Regions from separate parts of the Geomonas diazotrophica genome, predicted to be linked through region 3. Evidence: riboswitches for the same ligand, from Rfam matches in the RefSeq annotation. Region 3 holds a riboswitch; each other region holds the start of a gene.
The links. A riboswitch is a leader RNA that binds a small molecule or an ion and turns the genes downstream of it on or off. The one in region 3 is predicted to bind molybdenum cofactor.
Positions count from the first base shown of each region.

Region 1: it holds a riboswitch for molybdenum cofactor, as region 3 does, so the genes downstream of both, KP003_RS09745 (molybdopterin molybdotransferase MoeA) here and KP003_RS03230 (hypothetical protein) in region 3, are expected to answer to the same signal.
Region 2: it holds a riboswitch for molybdenum cofactor, as region 3 does, so the genes downstream of both, KP003_RS12845 (aldehyde ferredoxin oxidoreductase family protein) here and KP003_RS03230 (hypothetical protein) in region 3, are expected to answer to the same signal.

Region 1 covers NZ_CP077684.1:2,240,464-2,245,054, forward strand. Annotated here, with positions in the region: gene KP003_RS09730 (sensor histidine kinase) at 1-248, shown strand, start outside; gene KP003_RS09735 (MOSC domain-containing protein) at 532-960, opposite strand; gene moaA (GTP 3',8-cyclase MoaA) at 977-1,957, opposite strand; molybdenum cofactor riboswitch at 2,280-2,398, shown strand; gene KP003_RS09745 (molybdopterin molybdotransferase MoeA) at 2,475-3,686, shown strand; gene moaC (cyclic pyranopterin monophosphate synthase MoaC) at 3,688-4,164, shown strand; gene mog (molybdopterin adenylyltransferase) at 4,180-4,591, shown strand, end outside.
Region 2 covers NZ_CP077684.1:2,955,499-2,960,089, reverse strand. Annotated here, with positions in the region: gene KP003_RS12855 (HesA/MoeB/ThiF family protein) at 160-1,011, opposite strand; gene KP003_RS12850 (MoaD/ThiS family protein) at 1,013-1,237, opposite strand; gene KP003_RS12845 (aldehyde ferredoxin oxidoreductase family protein) at 1,308-3,038, opposite strand; molybdenum cofactor riboswitch at 3,079-3,200, opposite strand; gene KP003_RS12840 (iron-containing alcohol dehydrogenase) at 3,455-4,591, opposite strand, start outside.
Region 3 covers NZ_CP077684.1:743,686-748,276, reverse strand. Annotated here, with positions in the region: gene KP003_RS03240 (glycosyltransferase) at 1-610, shown strand, start outside; gene KP003_RS03235 (hypothetical protein) at 681-968, opposite strand; gene KP003_RS03230 (hypothetical protein) at 970-1,713, opposite strand; molybdenum cofactor riboswitch at 1,817-1,934, opposite strand; gene KP003_RS03225 (helix-turn-helix transcriptional regulator) at 2,076-2,429, opposite strand; gene KP003_RS03220 (permease) at 2,486-3,016, opposite strand; gene KP003_RS03215 (permease) at 3,013-3,486, opposite strand; gene KP003_RS03210 (methyl-accepting chemotaxis protein) at 3,694-4,591, shown strand, end outside.

The sequences.
Region 1 (4,591 bases), 1.5 Mb from region 3:
GCATCAAGAGCGCTCCGGTGGGAAGCGGCGACAACTACGAGGTGAAGATTTCGGACACCGGGGTCGGCATAGAGCTGGAGAACCTGAGGCAGGTGTTCAACCCCTTCTACACCACCAAGGCCAACGGCACCGGGCTCGGGTTGTCGGTCAGTTACGGCATCATCAGGGAACACGGCGGCTGCATCGACGTGGAAAGCGTTCCCGGACAGGGGAGCAGCTTCACCGTGCTTCTCCCCTGCGAGCGCTAAGCGCCCCACGCTCCCCACAAGAAACGGCCGCGAGCACTTGCGCTTCGCGGCCGTTTCGGTCTTGCATCAGTTGCAGAGTCCATGGGACCTAAGGGACCTAAGGGACCTAAGGGACCTAAGGGACCTAAGGGACCTAAGGGGCCTAAGGGGCCTAAGGGGCCTAAGGAGCCTAAGGTCCGCCGGCCTCGAGTGGGGCACCGGAAGAGACACGCCGCTCGCGGCAGTCGGCGCCGCGTCCTCGGCAGGTTGCGGGGCCCGTTTCGAGCAGCAGCCAGTCGTGCCCTTACACCACGACCTGGTCTCCCGGCCTGACCACCCCGCCCTTCAGCACCCGGGCGAAGATCCCCTCTTTGGGCATGACGCAGTCGCCGGCCTGGTAGTAGATGGCGCAACGGGTATGGCACTCCTTGCCGATCTGGGTCACCTCGAGGAGGGTCTCCCCCAGTTCGATCTTGGCACCGATGGGAAGGCTCACCAGGTCGACCCCTTCGGTGGTGATGTTCTCGGCGAAATCCCCCTCCTTCACGTCCAGCCCGAGCGCCTGCATCTTGGCGATGCTCTCCTGGGCCAACAGGCTCACCTGGCGGTGCCAGTCGCCGGCATGGCCGTCGCCGACGATCCCGTGCTCCTCGCGCAGGGTGACTTCGGGTACCGGGGTCTTTCTTTCCCCTTTGTTCTTGCTGATGTTGACGGCGATGATCTTTCCGGTCATGCGTTCTCCTTGTTTTTCAGCCCCCCACGCGGGACATGGCGAAAGGTTTGGTTTCAGAGCCCTCGTCGGTCACTTCGTGCCGTCCGGGTTTGGCGGCCACGATGCGCCTGATCTCCTGGCGCAGCAGTTCTGCGTCACCGGTCGCTAGTACCGGTTTCAGGTCAACCCCCTCCCCCGAGAACAGGCACCCTTTGGCGACACCTGACGCTGTGACGCGCAGACGGTTGCAGCCATCGCAGAAGTGCCCGGTCATGGCGGTGATGATCCCGAGCGACCCGGGTGCCCCCTTGATGCGGAAGTTCTTGGACGGGCCGGAGCGCTCGGTGTTGCTGCTTTCCTCGATCTCGTACTCGCGGGCGATGCGTTCCCGGATTTCAGCGCCGGGGACGGTCAGGTCGCGCCAGTCGGCGTCACCGGAAGTGGGCATGTACTCGATGAAGCGCACGGCGTAGGGGCGTTTCAGGGTGAGCGCCGCGAAGTCGAGAATCTCGTCGTCGTTCACGCCCCGCATCACCACCACGTTGATCTTGTGCGGTGGAAAGCCGACCCGCTCCGCCTCTTCGATGCCGTCCAAAACACGCTGCAGTTCGCCTCCCCGGGTGACGGTGGCGAAGATCTCCGGCTTGAGTGAATCCAGGCTGATGTTGAGCCTCTGCACCCCGGCGTCCTTCAGGCCTTGGGCCATCTCCTTCAGGAGCAGACCGTTGGTGGTCAGCACCAGTTCCTTGAGCCCCGGCAACGCGGCAAGGCGCGCCAGGAAATCGACGATCCCCTTGCGCACCAGCGGTTCCCCGCCGGTCACGCGGATCTTCTCGATCCCGGCGGCGACCGCCTCGGCGGAGATCCGGAGCAGGTCCTCGTAGGATAGCATCTCGCAGTGGCCCAGCTTCTCCACGCCCTCTTCCGGCATGCAGTAGCTGCAGCGCAGGTTGCAACGGTCGGTGACCGAGAGGCGCAGGTAATTAATGCGCCTGCCGTAGGTATCTATCAATGACATAATATGTCCTGACTTCAGGTATTTGTCGCGTCAAACTGCAAGATGGGCCTGACCGGTTTTCCAGCAGGCCGACACTGCTTTCGGATACACGCTAAAAACCATACCTTGTTTGGCAAACGGAAATCAACCACTTTAATGAGGGAGATTGGCGAGCGCCCGCGGAGAACCAGGGAAAGTATACGGTAGCCAAACCGAGCCGATCGGGGAGTAAAAACAACGCAAAGACGTGGTGTTGTCGCGCCGTCGATCTGAGTGGGCCGCCCAATCTTAAGCTAAAATAATTGTTTATTTTGCGGCAAATATGCTATCCCTTTGGGAAAATATGCAGAACGTCTCCGAGCCGCGGCCGTCTAAAGGGAAACTCCCCAGGGTGCCGCAGCCGATGGGTGCTGCCGGAAACGGCACCGCCTCCCTCTTGGAAAGGAGAAGCACCGCCGCATCGCGCACGGGCCCCTCTTCCTTCACGGAGTCGGGCCCTTTTTCGTTATTGCCATTACCAAGGAACAAAGAGGAAGAGATGACGAACTACGAGCAAGCCAGACGCATGGTCATCGACAAGGTGGCGCCTGCCGGCGTGGAAAGGGTGCTGCTGCTGGAAGCCGCCGGCCGAGTGCTGGCCGAGGACTACGTGGCGCCCAAGGACATGCCGCGCTGGGACAACTCCGCCATGGACGGCTTCGCCGTCAGGAGCGCTGACTGCGCGCCGGGGACCGTGCTCAAGGTCACCGACTACATCCCCGCCGGCGTCAGTTCCGATGACGTGGTGACGCCGGGGTGCGCCGCGCGGATCATGACCGGCGCCCCTATCCCGCCTGGGGCCGATGCGGTCGTCCCGATAGAAGAGACCGAGAACACGGCGGAGACCGTGAAGCTGCTGCAACAGGTGAAAAAGCACGACCACATCCGTTTTCAGGGCGAGGACGTGCGCGGCGGCGAGGCGATCATGCCACGGGGGACCGTGATCGGAGCGCCCCAGGTGAGCCTGATGGCCTCTTTTTCCACTGTGCTGGTGCCTGTTTACCGCAAGGTGCGCGTGGCCATCCTCTCCACCGGTGACGAGCTGGTCGAGGTCGGCACCGAACCCAAGGAGAGCCAGATCGTCAACAGCAACACCCTTGCGCTCGCCACCGCCATCAAGCTCTGCGGCGCCGAGCCGGTCATCCTCGGCATCGCCCGCGACGACAGGGAGAGCCACCGTGCGCTCCTCTCCGAGGGACTGAAGGCCGACGTCCTGGTCACCTCGGCGGGTGTCTCCGCCGGCGACCGGGACCTGGTGCGCGAGGTGCTGGCGGAGCTGGGTGTTGTGGAGCAGTTCTGGAAGCCCGGCATCAAGCCCGGCGGCCCCACCGCCTTCGGCATGAAGGGGAACGTCCCGGTCTTTTCCCTCCCCGGCAACCCGGTCTCCACCATGATCACCTTCGAGGAGTTCGCCCGCCCCGCCATCCTGCGCATGATGGGGCACGAAAAGGTGTTCCGTCGCACCGTGAGCGGCATCCTGAAGGAAGGGGCGCGCAAGAAGGCGGGCAAGGTAAACTTCCTGCGCGTTCACGTCGCCATCGAGGGGGGACGCTTCGTCGCCAGCACCTCGGGCGATCAGAACACCGGGATACTGAAGACCATGCTGCGTTGCAACGCCCTGGCCATTCTCCCGGCGGAGGCGACCGAGTTCGCCGTCGGCGCGGAAGTAGATCTGCACCTGCTCGACCCCACATTGGAAATGGAGGTTTAACATGTCGTTCAACCACTTCGACGCCAGCGGCAACGCCATCATGGTCGACGTAAGCCAGAAGACCCCGACCATGCGCACCGCCATAGCAGGCGCCCTGCTGACCCTGAAACCCGAAACCGTGCAGTCCATCGTGTCCGGCCGGATGGCAAAGGGGGACGTACTCGGCGTGGCGCGGCTTGCCGGTATCGCCGGAGCCAAGAAGACACCCGACCTGATTCCCCTCTCCCACCCTCTTGCCATCCACCACGTCGCCATAGAGTTCGAGGTGGACGAGGCCCGGGGAACCATAGGCGTCATGGCCACCGTCCGCGCCTTCGAGCGCACCGGCGTCGAGATGGAAGCCATGACCGCCGCCACGGTAGCCGCGCTGACCGTGTACGACATGTGCAAGGGGACCGACAAGGGCATCGTCATCTCCGACGTGAAGCTGCACTACAAGGAAGGCGGCAAGAGCGGCGTCTTCAAGCGCGAGGACTAAAGGAGAAACACCACCATGCGAGCAGCCATTCTCACCCTCAGCGACCGCTGTTCCACCGGAGAACGTGCCGACGGCAGCGGGCCGGCGCTAAAAGCCTGGCTCGAGGAACGCGGCGTCACCGTCGCCTGCACCGACGTCATCCCCGACGAGGGGGCCCTCATCTCAGAAAAGCTCATCGAGTGGGCCGACAGCGGCGCCTACGATCTCATCCTCACCACCGGCGGCACCGGCGTCTCGCCGCGCGACGTCACCCCGGAAGCGACCGAGCGCGTGGTGGAGCGCCTCCTTCCCGGCTTCGGCGAGGTGATGCGCATGGAGAGCCTCAAGAAGACCCCGCACGCCATCATCTCAAGGGCCGTGGCCGGCATCAGAAAAAACGCCCTTATCATCAACCTCCCCGGGAGCCCCAAGGGGGCCACCGAGAACA
Region 2 (4,591 bases), 2.2 Mb from region 3:
ACCTCAGTGCTCTATGCGGCGTCGTCGACGGCGTCGCTTGTTTTTTTAGCGGCAGCGTTGCCGCTTTGAAGCGTATCCCTTACCCCAGTCCCCATTCCGCCTGAGGACCGGAGTCCGCGGCGGACGAAGGCCCTGACGGCGAGGAGGGAAGCGGGACTGTCAGGCGGCGTCCACCAGGGTGACCGGGGCCGGAGCGTAGGAGATTTCCTGCATCTCCATTTCCAGCAGGTCGATGGAGAGCTTGCGGTTTCGGAGCGGCTCACCCTTGCCGAGGAGAATCTTGCAGACCTCAGCTACCTCGAGGCTTGCCACGACGGCCGGGGTGAATGCGGGGTTGCCGAGTTGCTGTTCGATTCCCTTGCCGGCGACCCAGTGGCGGTAGATCTGCTGCACGGTGGTCTCGCCGGGGAATTGGGAGGCGACGTGGCCGTACCAGCCGCCGATGGCGCCGTGCACCATGGGGATGCCGGCCAGGTTGCAGAATTCGGCCAGCTGCAGCCGATACGAGATGCTGTCCAGGGCATCAACCGCCACGTGCGTTCCCGCCAGCAGTTCGAAACCGTTGGCCAGGCAGAAGGCGTCCTGGATGGCGGTGACTGTGACGGCGGGATTGACCTGTGCCAGCCGCTCGGCCGCTGCCGCCACCTTGGGCTGTCCCAGGTTGGCGGGGGAGGAGAGGATCTGCCGGTTCAGGTTGTGTTCCTCGAATATGTCCGGGTCGATGGCTACGATCTGTCCCACCCCCAGGCGCGCCAGCTCTTCCAGGATGTAGCCGCCCAGGCCGCCGCAGCCGATCACCGCAACGCGGCTTTGGAACAGGCGCAGCTGCTCTTCGATCTGGATCATGTTCTTGTTGCGCTGGTAGCGGGCCGGGAAGATCCCGTTTTGCAGGGCGAGCAGTTCGACCGCGGCGTGGCTCAGGCTGAAGCGCTTTGCGGTTGCGTCCTGGGCACTCCAGGGGAGCAGGCCGTCATTGGTCTGCTCTTTCAGAAAAGTGATGACCTTGCGCATATCAGCCTCCTCCGACCAAGGGAAAGAGCGAGAGGGTATCGCCGTGGCTCAACGTGCTGTCCAGTTCACCGTGCCGGCCGTTCAGCATCACGATGCCGATCTCTTCCTCGGTGAGTCCCAGCCCCAGCACTACTTGGCGCACGTCGGTCCCCTCGGGTAATTCCTGCTCGGCGACCTTGAACCTGCCGTTTCTGAACGTGGCGAAAAGCTTGAGTGTTATCTTCATGCGGCACCTGCTTGTTGGCTCAAACGGAAAAACCCGGCGTGACTTCCGTCACGCCGGGTAATGGTGGTTCCTAGAAGTTCCAGAACTCGTCGATTTCCGCATCGGTGAAGTCCCACACCGCGTTGTGCGGTGCGACCGGCTCGGTCTTGAAGAAGTCCGGCAGGCGGTCGTGGACGCTGGTGAGGCCGGCTTTCTGGTTGAAGTCACGCTCCAGTTTCAGGATGTGCTTGCCCAGGTTGGTGACGTCGTCGCCGGTGAGGGCGATGCCGAAGCGGGCGTTGATCATGTCGATCAGGGCCGGCAGGCACTCCGGGATGTCCAGCGCCGGGAAGGCGACGAAGATGCACATACCGGTCGAGTCGACCGCTGCGGTAGCGATCTGCAGGTTACGGGAGAGCTCGACCTGGCCGTCCTTCTTGAGCGGATCGACGTAGCCGCCGACGTTCAGGATGTTGGTGGCGATGGTGTAGCCGGAGGTGTGGTCGGCGCCCATGGTGGAGGTGGCGTAGGTGATGCCGATCCCCTTGACGGAGCGCGGATCGTAGGCCGGGATGCCCTGGTTCTTGACCACCGGTACGCGGGTTACGCCGTAGGTGCGGCCGACAGAACCGGCGCCGCCGCCCAGGACGCGGCCCAGCGCGGTCCCCTTGGCGATTTCCTCGGTCAGCAGGCGGAGCATCTCCTTGGAGTCGCCCCAGTTAAGGATGCCGGCCTCCATGGCCACGCCGAACATGACCGCGGTCTCGATGGAGTCGATCCCGATGTCGTCCATCAGGTTGTCGGCGCGGGCGATGTCGTCCAGGTTGTCGATGCAGCAGTCGGCGCCCAGGCCCCAGATGGTCTCGTACTCGAAACCGGAGGTGACGTACTTGCCGTCCTTGTCGTTGTAGACCTGCGAGCACTGGATGATGCAGCCGGCGTGGCAGCCGTGCTTGACCTTCCCGCCGCGCGCCGCGATGGTGTCGTGCATGGTCTCGCCGGAGATCTTGTCGTGGCCTTCGAACTGGCCGACGGTGAAGTTCTTGGTCGGCAGGCCGCCGGCCTCGTTGAGGATGTTGACCAGGACGTTGGTGCCGTAGGTCGGCAGGCCCTCGCCGGAAACCGGGTGGTCGAGGAGCGCCTTGGCGAACACCTTGGCTGCGCCCTTGAATTTCTCGGGATCGGCGATCTTCACGCCCGGGGCGCCTTCGCCGTCGATGGAGATGAACTTGATCTGCTTGGAGCCCATGACTGCGCCCAGGCCGCCACGGCCGTGGCTGCGGATCTTGCTGTCCGGGTCCTTGACGGAGATGTTGGCGGCGGTCATCTTCAGTTCGCCGGCCGGGCCGATGGTGAGAACGCCGGTTTTCTTGCCCAGGCGCGCCTCGACCGCGTCGATGACGGCGAAGTTACCAAGACCGAGCAGTTCCTTCTCCTCGCTGATGGTGACGCCGTTTACGCCCACGGCCAGGTTGTACCATGCGCCGGTTTTCGGAGCGCCTTCGATGATCAGGGCCTTGATGCCGAGTTTGGCCAGCATCTGGGCCGCGGTGCCGCCTGCGTTGCTCTCCTTGATGCCGCCGGTGAGCGGGCTCTTGGCGCCTGCGGAGAGGCGGCCGGAGTTGGCAGCCGGGGTGCCGGTCAGAAGACCCGGTGCGAAGACCAGCTTGTTATCGGCGGAAAGCGCGTGGCAGGTCGGCGGCACTTCGGCGGCCACGATGGTGGAGGTGAGACCACGGCCACCCAGGCCTGCCCATGCTGCCGGGACTTCTTCGATCTTGGTGGTGAGGTCGGTCATGTTGACGCGAAAAATCTTATCCATGCTTTTCAAGCTCCCTGTTTTTATTTAGTTCTACCGGCGGTACCCGACGGCCGGGACTCCTTTCCAAGAGGGAGGCTCCGCCGTTTCCAGCGAAACCCGTTGGCCTGGAGCCATGAGGGACGTGCCCTTTTAGGCTGCGACGGCTCGGAGATTTTTTGATGCGTGACTGACCCGACACCGCTTACGCATCTCTTGCATGTGTTCGGGCCTGCGCGCCGGTTGGGCCCGCAGGCGGTTTGAAGCGGGGCGAATGAGTATTCGCCCCTACAGGTGTTCAGGTATCTGCCGCCGGACCGCCAGCAGGCGATCTTTTGGCTCCCCCTGGAGGGGTGGGTGCCATCAGTGATGCCGGTGGCGCCTTCCCCCTCACCCTGTCCCCCCCCCGCAAGGGGGAGGGACGTTGGGGCAAGTGCCTACTACATTGCGTCCTTGAAGATCTGGATGACCTGCTCGAGGGTCGCTTTGCGCGGGTTGGTGAACTGGCAAGCGTCCTTCTTTGCGTTCTCTGCCATGATGGCCAGGTCCTCTTCCTTGACATTGAGGGCCTTGAGGCCGGTCGGGATGCCGATGGAAGCGGAGAGGGTGCGGATCCTGTCGATCGCTTTCTGGCCGGCTTCGGTCACGGAGAGGCCGTCGACGTTCTCGCCCAGAGCCTTGGCGATGTCAGCGAAACGCTTCGGGCAGGCGATCAGGTTGTACTGGCTGACGGCCGGCAGCAGGATGGCGTTGCAGACGCCGTGCGGCAGGTTGTAGAAGCCGCCCAGCTGGTGAGCCATGGAGTGAACGTAGCCAAGCGACGCGTTGTTGAACGCCATGCCGGCCAGGTACTCGGCGTAAGCCATCCTGTCGCGTGCCTCGAGGTCTTCGCCGTTGGCGACAGCCTTGGAGAGGTACTCGGCGATCAGCTCGATGGCTTTGATGGCACAGGCGTCGGTGATCGGGGTGGCGATGGTGGAGACGTATGCCTCAACCGCGTGGGTCAGGGCGTCCATGCCGGTGGCAGCGGTCAGAGCTGCCGGCTTGCCGACCATGAGCAGCGGGTCGTTGATGGCGATGTTCGGAGTGCAGCGCCAGTCGACGATGGCCATCTTTACGTGGGTGTCGGTGTTGGTGATGATGCAGAAGCGGGTCATTTCGGAAGCGGTACCGGCGGTGGTGTTGATAGCGACGAATGCCGGCATGGATTTGGTGGACTTGTTCACGCCTTCGAAGTCGCGGATGTGGCCGCCGTTGCCGATGACCAGGCCGATGCCCTTACCACAGTCGTGGGAGGAGCCGCCGCCCAGGGAGATGATCGCGTCGCAACCGTTTTCCTGGTATGCCTTCACGCCGTCGTGCACGTTGATGTCGGTCGGGTTCGGCTCGGCGCCGTCGAAGATGACAGCTTTAACGCCGGCAGCTTCCACCTGCTCCTTGATCTTGTCGGCAACGCCCATGGCCGAGAGGCCTTTGTCGGTGACGATCAGCGCCTTGGATGCGCCCAGTGCCTTGACCTGCTCGCCGGTTTCCTTAGCGGAACCAACGCCCATCAGCGATACCGTCGGAATGAAGAA
Region 3 (4,591 bases):
GCTCGGCTACGAGCAGTGGCAGAACTCGCTGTTGAGCCACGAGTCGATCCTCGCCGACCTCTTCGTCGAATCGCCCTTCGTGCATCCAAGCGTCATGTTCAGGAAAAAAGAGGTGCTGCAGGCGGGAGGCTACCGCGACATGGGGTGGGCCGAGGACTACGACCTGTGGCTGCGCCTGGCGGCGGCCGGGACCCGCTTCGCCCGGCTCCCCGCGACGCTCCTCTTCTGGCGCGAGCGCCCGGAACGTACCACCCGCACCAACCCGGCCTACGCGGCGCACGCCATGCGGCTTTGCAAGCTCCACCACCTGCTGCAGGGATTTCTGAAAGGGGAGCGCCGGGTGATCCTGGCGGGGGCAGGCCTCGAGGGGCGGGCCTGGTACCGGATACTGCACGAGGTTGGTATCGCTGTCGAGGCGTGGGTCGATGTCGACCCGAAAAAGATCGGGCGGCAACTGCACGGCGCGCCGGTCCTCTCCACCGGGGAGCTCGAGCGCAACGGCACCAAGCTCCTGATGACGGTCGGCGCCCGTGGCGCGCGTGCGGTGGTCCGGCAGAGCACCCGCCAGGCCGGATTCGTCGAGGGGTGCGACGCCATCTGCGTCGCCTGACCCCGCCCCCCCAGCAACTCCTTCCTGTTATGAAGACCGTAGCCGCAAGCCGGACGGCGGCGACTTCGTTTCACGGGGAGCTGTAAAATGGGGCGTGGTGCATGTCCTCGCCTTCGGACCAACCATTGGTCCGTCCACCTTCGTCAAGCGAAAGCGGCGGCAGGCGCAGGCAGGTGAAGGATTCCACGCTCCAGCGCCGGTAGCGGCAGTTGTAGCAGGAGAGTTCCTCCTCGACGACCTGCTCCTCCTCGACGTCCGCCACGAATAACGCGCAGGCCCCGGCCTGTTCCGCCGCCAACACCCAGGCTTCCTTGCCGTGGGCGAACTCCCTGTTCCCCTTCTGATCGCAGCGCCACATGCTAGTAGGCCTTCAGCTGCTTGCGATGCAGCGTCTGCCAGCGCGCCTTTGCGTCCGACGACTGGGATGCTGCCACCAGGAGCACCGACGCCCCATCCAGAAGCACAGTCTTCGGCTTTTCACCCAGCACCACCAGGTCCTCGTCTTTCAGCCCCTCGCCGGTCACGCTCTTCACCACGTCGACCACGGGATGCTGCAGCAGTTCGTCCACCCGCAGCATCCGGTACGGCTGGGCGAACTCCAGGGACCCCTTGAGACGGCCGTCGTTGCCCGACATCCTGAGCCCGGCGCCGGCCAGGGCGCCGATCACCCCCTGCCCCGTGCCGCCGTGCTGGGAGAGGTGCACACCCAGCCGCCTGGCGAGGTCGTAGGCCTCGTCCATCCCGATCACCTCGCGCTTGGCGCGGCGTCCGAAACCGATCAGCTCGTTGCGCGCCGTCATCCGGGCCGGCACCGCGACGCACAGCCCCGGATCGGAACCGGGCGCGCTCTCCTTCTCCAGGAACTCCGAGACGTACTCGATGACCGGTTCCAGCCACCCCTCGCCCACGTCCGCGAAGAAGCACATGGCGCTGTTGTGCGAGGTGTAGGGGATGTCCGGGTGCACGTAGAGCTGGTGTCGGGTGATGTAGCTGCAGCTGCCCCACCCGCGTTGCTGCAGTTCTTCGGCGATCAGGGAGGCGATCTCCCCGGTCCCCCTGCTCTCGAGGTTGTCGGTATCGTCGATTGAAATGGCTATCCGCATCTGTTTTTCACTCCTGACCGTTGTATTACAAGTTACATAACGTTGGACAAATAAAAAGCCCCGATCCTGGATGGAAAGGGGCCTTTAACAGTTCGGAGTCTCCGCTCTGCCGCAAGGCTCTCCTTTCCAAAAGGGAGGCGCCGCCGTTTCCGGCAGCACCCGTTGGCCCGCAGCCATGAGGAGGTCCTTTTAGGCGGCGAGGCTCGGAGAGGCTCAGATGAATTTGGGCAGAAGCTTTACCACAGGTAAAACGTATACTCCAGAGAAATGTGGCGCGAACGGCAATTTTCCGGCGGGTTACCCTTCCTTGTCCTCCTGCTCGACCTGGTCCATAAGGCGCCGCTCCCTTTCGCACCCGTTGATTACCGGGCTCTGTGACTTCTGATGTCGGCATAGGTCTCAAGGAAGCAGTTGAGATACCCCAGGCGCACCTCGATGTCCTCGCGCCAGCTGTCGAGCTTTTGCCATCCCGCTTCGGTGAGCCGGTACACCCTGCGGGCCGGGCCGCTGCCGCCCGTGTCCCAGTTGGAAGCCACCTGTCCCTCCTCCTCCAGCTGTTGCAGGGTGCGGTACACCGCCGCGCTGTCCGGCCTGGAAAGCGGCATGCGCTGGGAGAGCGCGCTCAGGACGGCGCCGCCGTGGCTCGGCTCCTGCGCCAGGGCAAGCAGGATGAAGGCGGGGAGGTGGCGGTACTGCTGTTTTCGTTTGGGAGGCATGGACGGTTCCTTTCTCGGGCTGTATTTCCGTTCCGTTAGCGGGCGAAGGCGTGATTTCAGGCGTCCACCGCGTCCGGCTGCGCCTGAAGCTCCTGTTCCGGCAGCAGCCGTTCCATGAGGTAGCCGCAGGCGAGGATGCAGGGGACGGTGAGCAAAAGCCGCAGCAGCGCGAAACGCAGGCTGATGAAACTGCTCTCCATCAGGATCATGGGAATCTTGATGGCGCCCCAGGTCCCCAGGAAGATGACGATGTTGGCCAGGCGCGCCCCCTTTTTCCGCAGGGAGACCGCCACGGGGAAGGCGGCGTAGAGCGGCCCGGCGGCCGCGGTCCCAAGCAGCATGGCGACCCCGGCCCCGACCGCGCCGGAGTCCGGGCCGAGGTGCGACTCGACCAGCCGGCGCGGCACCCAGACGTCCAGGAGCCCCATGAGCACCATGACCGGCGGCACGATCGAGAGCACCTCCAGGAGAAACCCGGTGGAGTTGAGCGCTGACAGCCGCGCCGTCGCCGGCTGCCAGGGATAGAGGAGCAGGTTCGCGGCAAGCACGACCAGGAAGAGCCGGTAGTCGACGAGCTTGACCTTCACAGCAGCACCCCCATGGCCAGCCCGATCACGATGGCCGTCACGAAGCACAGCGCCTGGCGCATCAGCGTGAAGCGTTTCCCGAAGCAGGAGATCTCCATCGGCGCGGTCATGACCCCCACCATGGTGAGCGTGGTGACGAACGCGGCCAGGCTCGCCGGGGCGGCCCCCAGCTTGAAAAGGGACCCCACCAGCGCGAAGGCGATCGGCGCAGGCATGGTCACGATGGACCCGATGGCGGAGACCAGGGCGAAGCCCCCGACCCCGCCGTGGCTGAAGAGCTTCCTGATCAGCTCCGGCGGAACCAGCGCAAGCACCAGCCCGACCAGGGCCACCATCCCCAGGATGCGCGGGGCCAGGCCGTGCAGCGACTTTGCGCCGATGCGCAAGGCCCGCCCGGTCTTGTCCGGATCCAGTCGCCAGGACACCAACACCGCCAATGCGGTCCCGCCGTACAAAACTGCCGACATCATGACTCCCCCCTGCTCTCTCAGCCCGCCCCACATACTGTTAATTACAGTATGATGTTTAGAACTGCATGCCAACGGCAAAGCGGAACAGGGACAGGCGGGCCGGCTTTTTCACTTAAGATAATTAAACTTTGTGTCGATATTGAAAGACAGGACAATGAGATGCTCTGACAGGCGCTTCTGAGACCAGCAACTGTGAAGGAGAGAACGATGACCTTTTCGGGAGTCAAGCTTAGTGCAAGACTTGGGGTAGCCTTTGCCGTGGTAGTGGTCCTTATGACAGTGGTCGGAGGATACTCCATCAACAGGATGGCGGTCTTCGACGGCAAGGTCCGGACCCTGATCGAGGACAAGTGGCCCAAGACCGTGGCGCTCAACGACCTCAAGTCGCAGATCAACGTCGTGGCCCGCGGCCTGCGCAACATGGTGATCCTTCAGGACCCGCAGGAGGTGCAGAAGGAGGAAAAGCGCATCGTCGAATCCCTTCAGGCCGCCGACAAGCGCATCGAGGAGCTCAAGAAGACCGCTCACAGCGAGTCGGGAAAGGCCGCCCTCAAGGACGTGATCGATGCCAGGACGGCGTACCAGGAGGCCCAGCACCATGTCATCGCCACCATCAAGGAGGGGGACAGGGAAAAGGCCGGGCAGGAACTGATCGGGCCGATGCGCAAGGCGCAGAGCGCCTTCTTCGCCGCGATCGACAAGATGCTCTCCCACCAGGACAAGGAGATGGTGCGGGTCGGAGAGGAGTCGAAGCAGATGATCGACCAGGGGCGCCTGGTGGTGATAACCCTGCTGGTCGCAGCCGTTGTCCTTTCCATCCTGCTGGCGCTGATGATCGTGCGCAGCATCACCGCCCCGGTCGCGGAACTGATCGCCGCCAACGACCGCCTGGCCGAAAACGACCTCACCGTGTCCATCACCCTTACCGGAAACGACGAGCTGGGGCACCTGGCCGACTCGACCCGCCGCGTGGTGGAAAACCTGCGCGAGATGCTGGGGAGGGTGTCGGAGAGTTCCAGCGAGATCGCCTCGGCATCGCAGCAGTTGAAGGCCACCGCCGAACAGATCGCCACCGGGGCCGAGGAGCTTGCCTCCCAGACCAGCT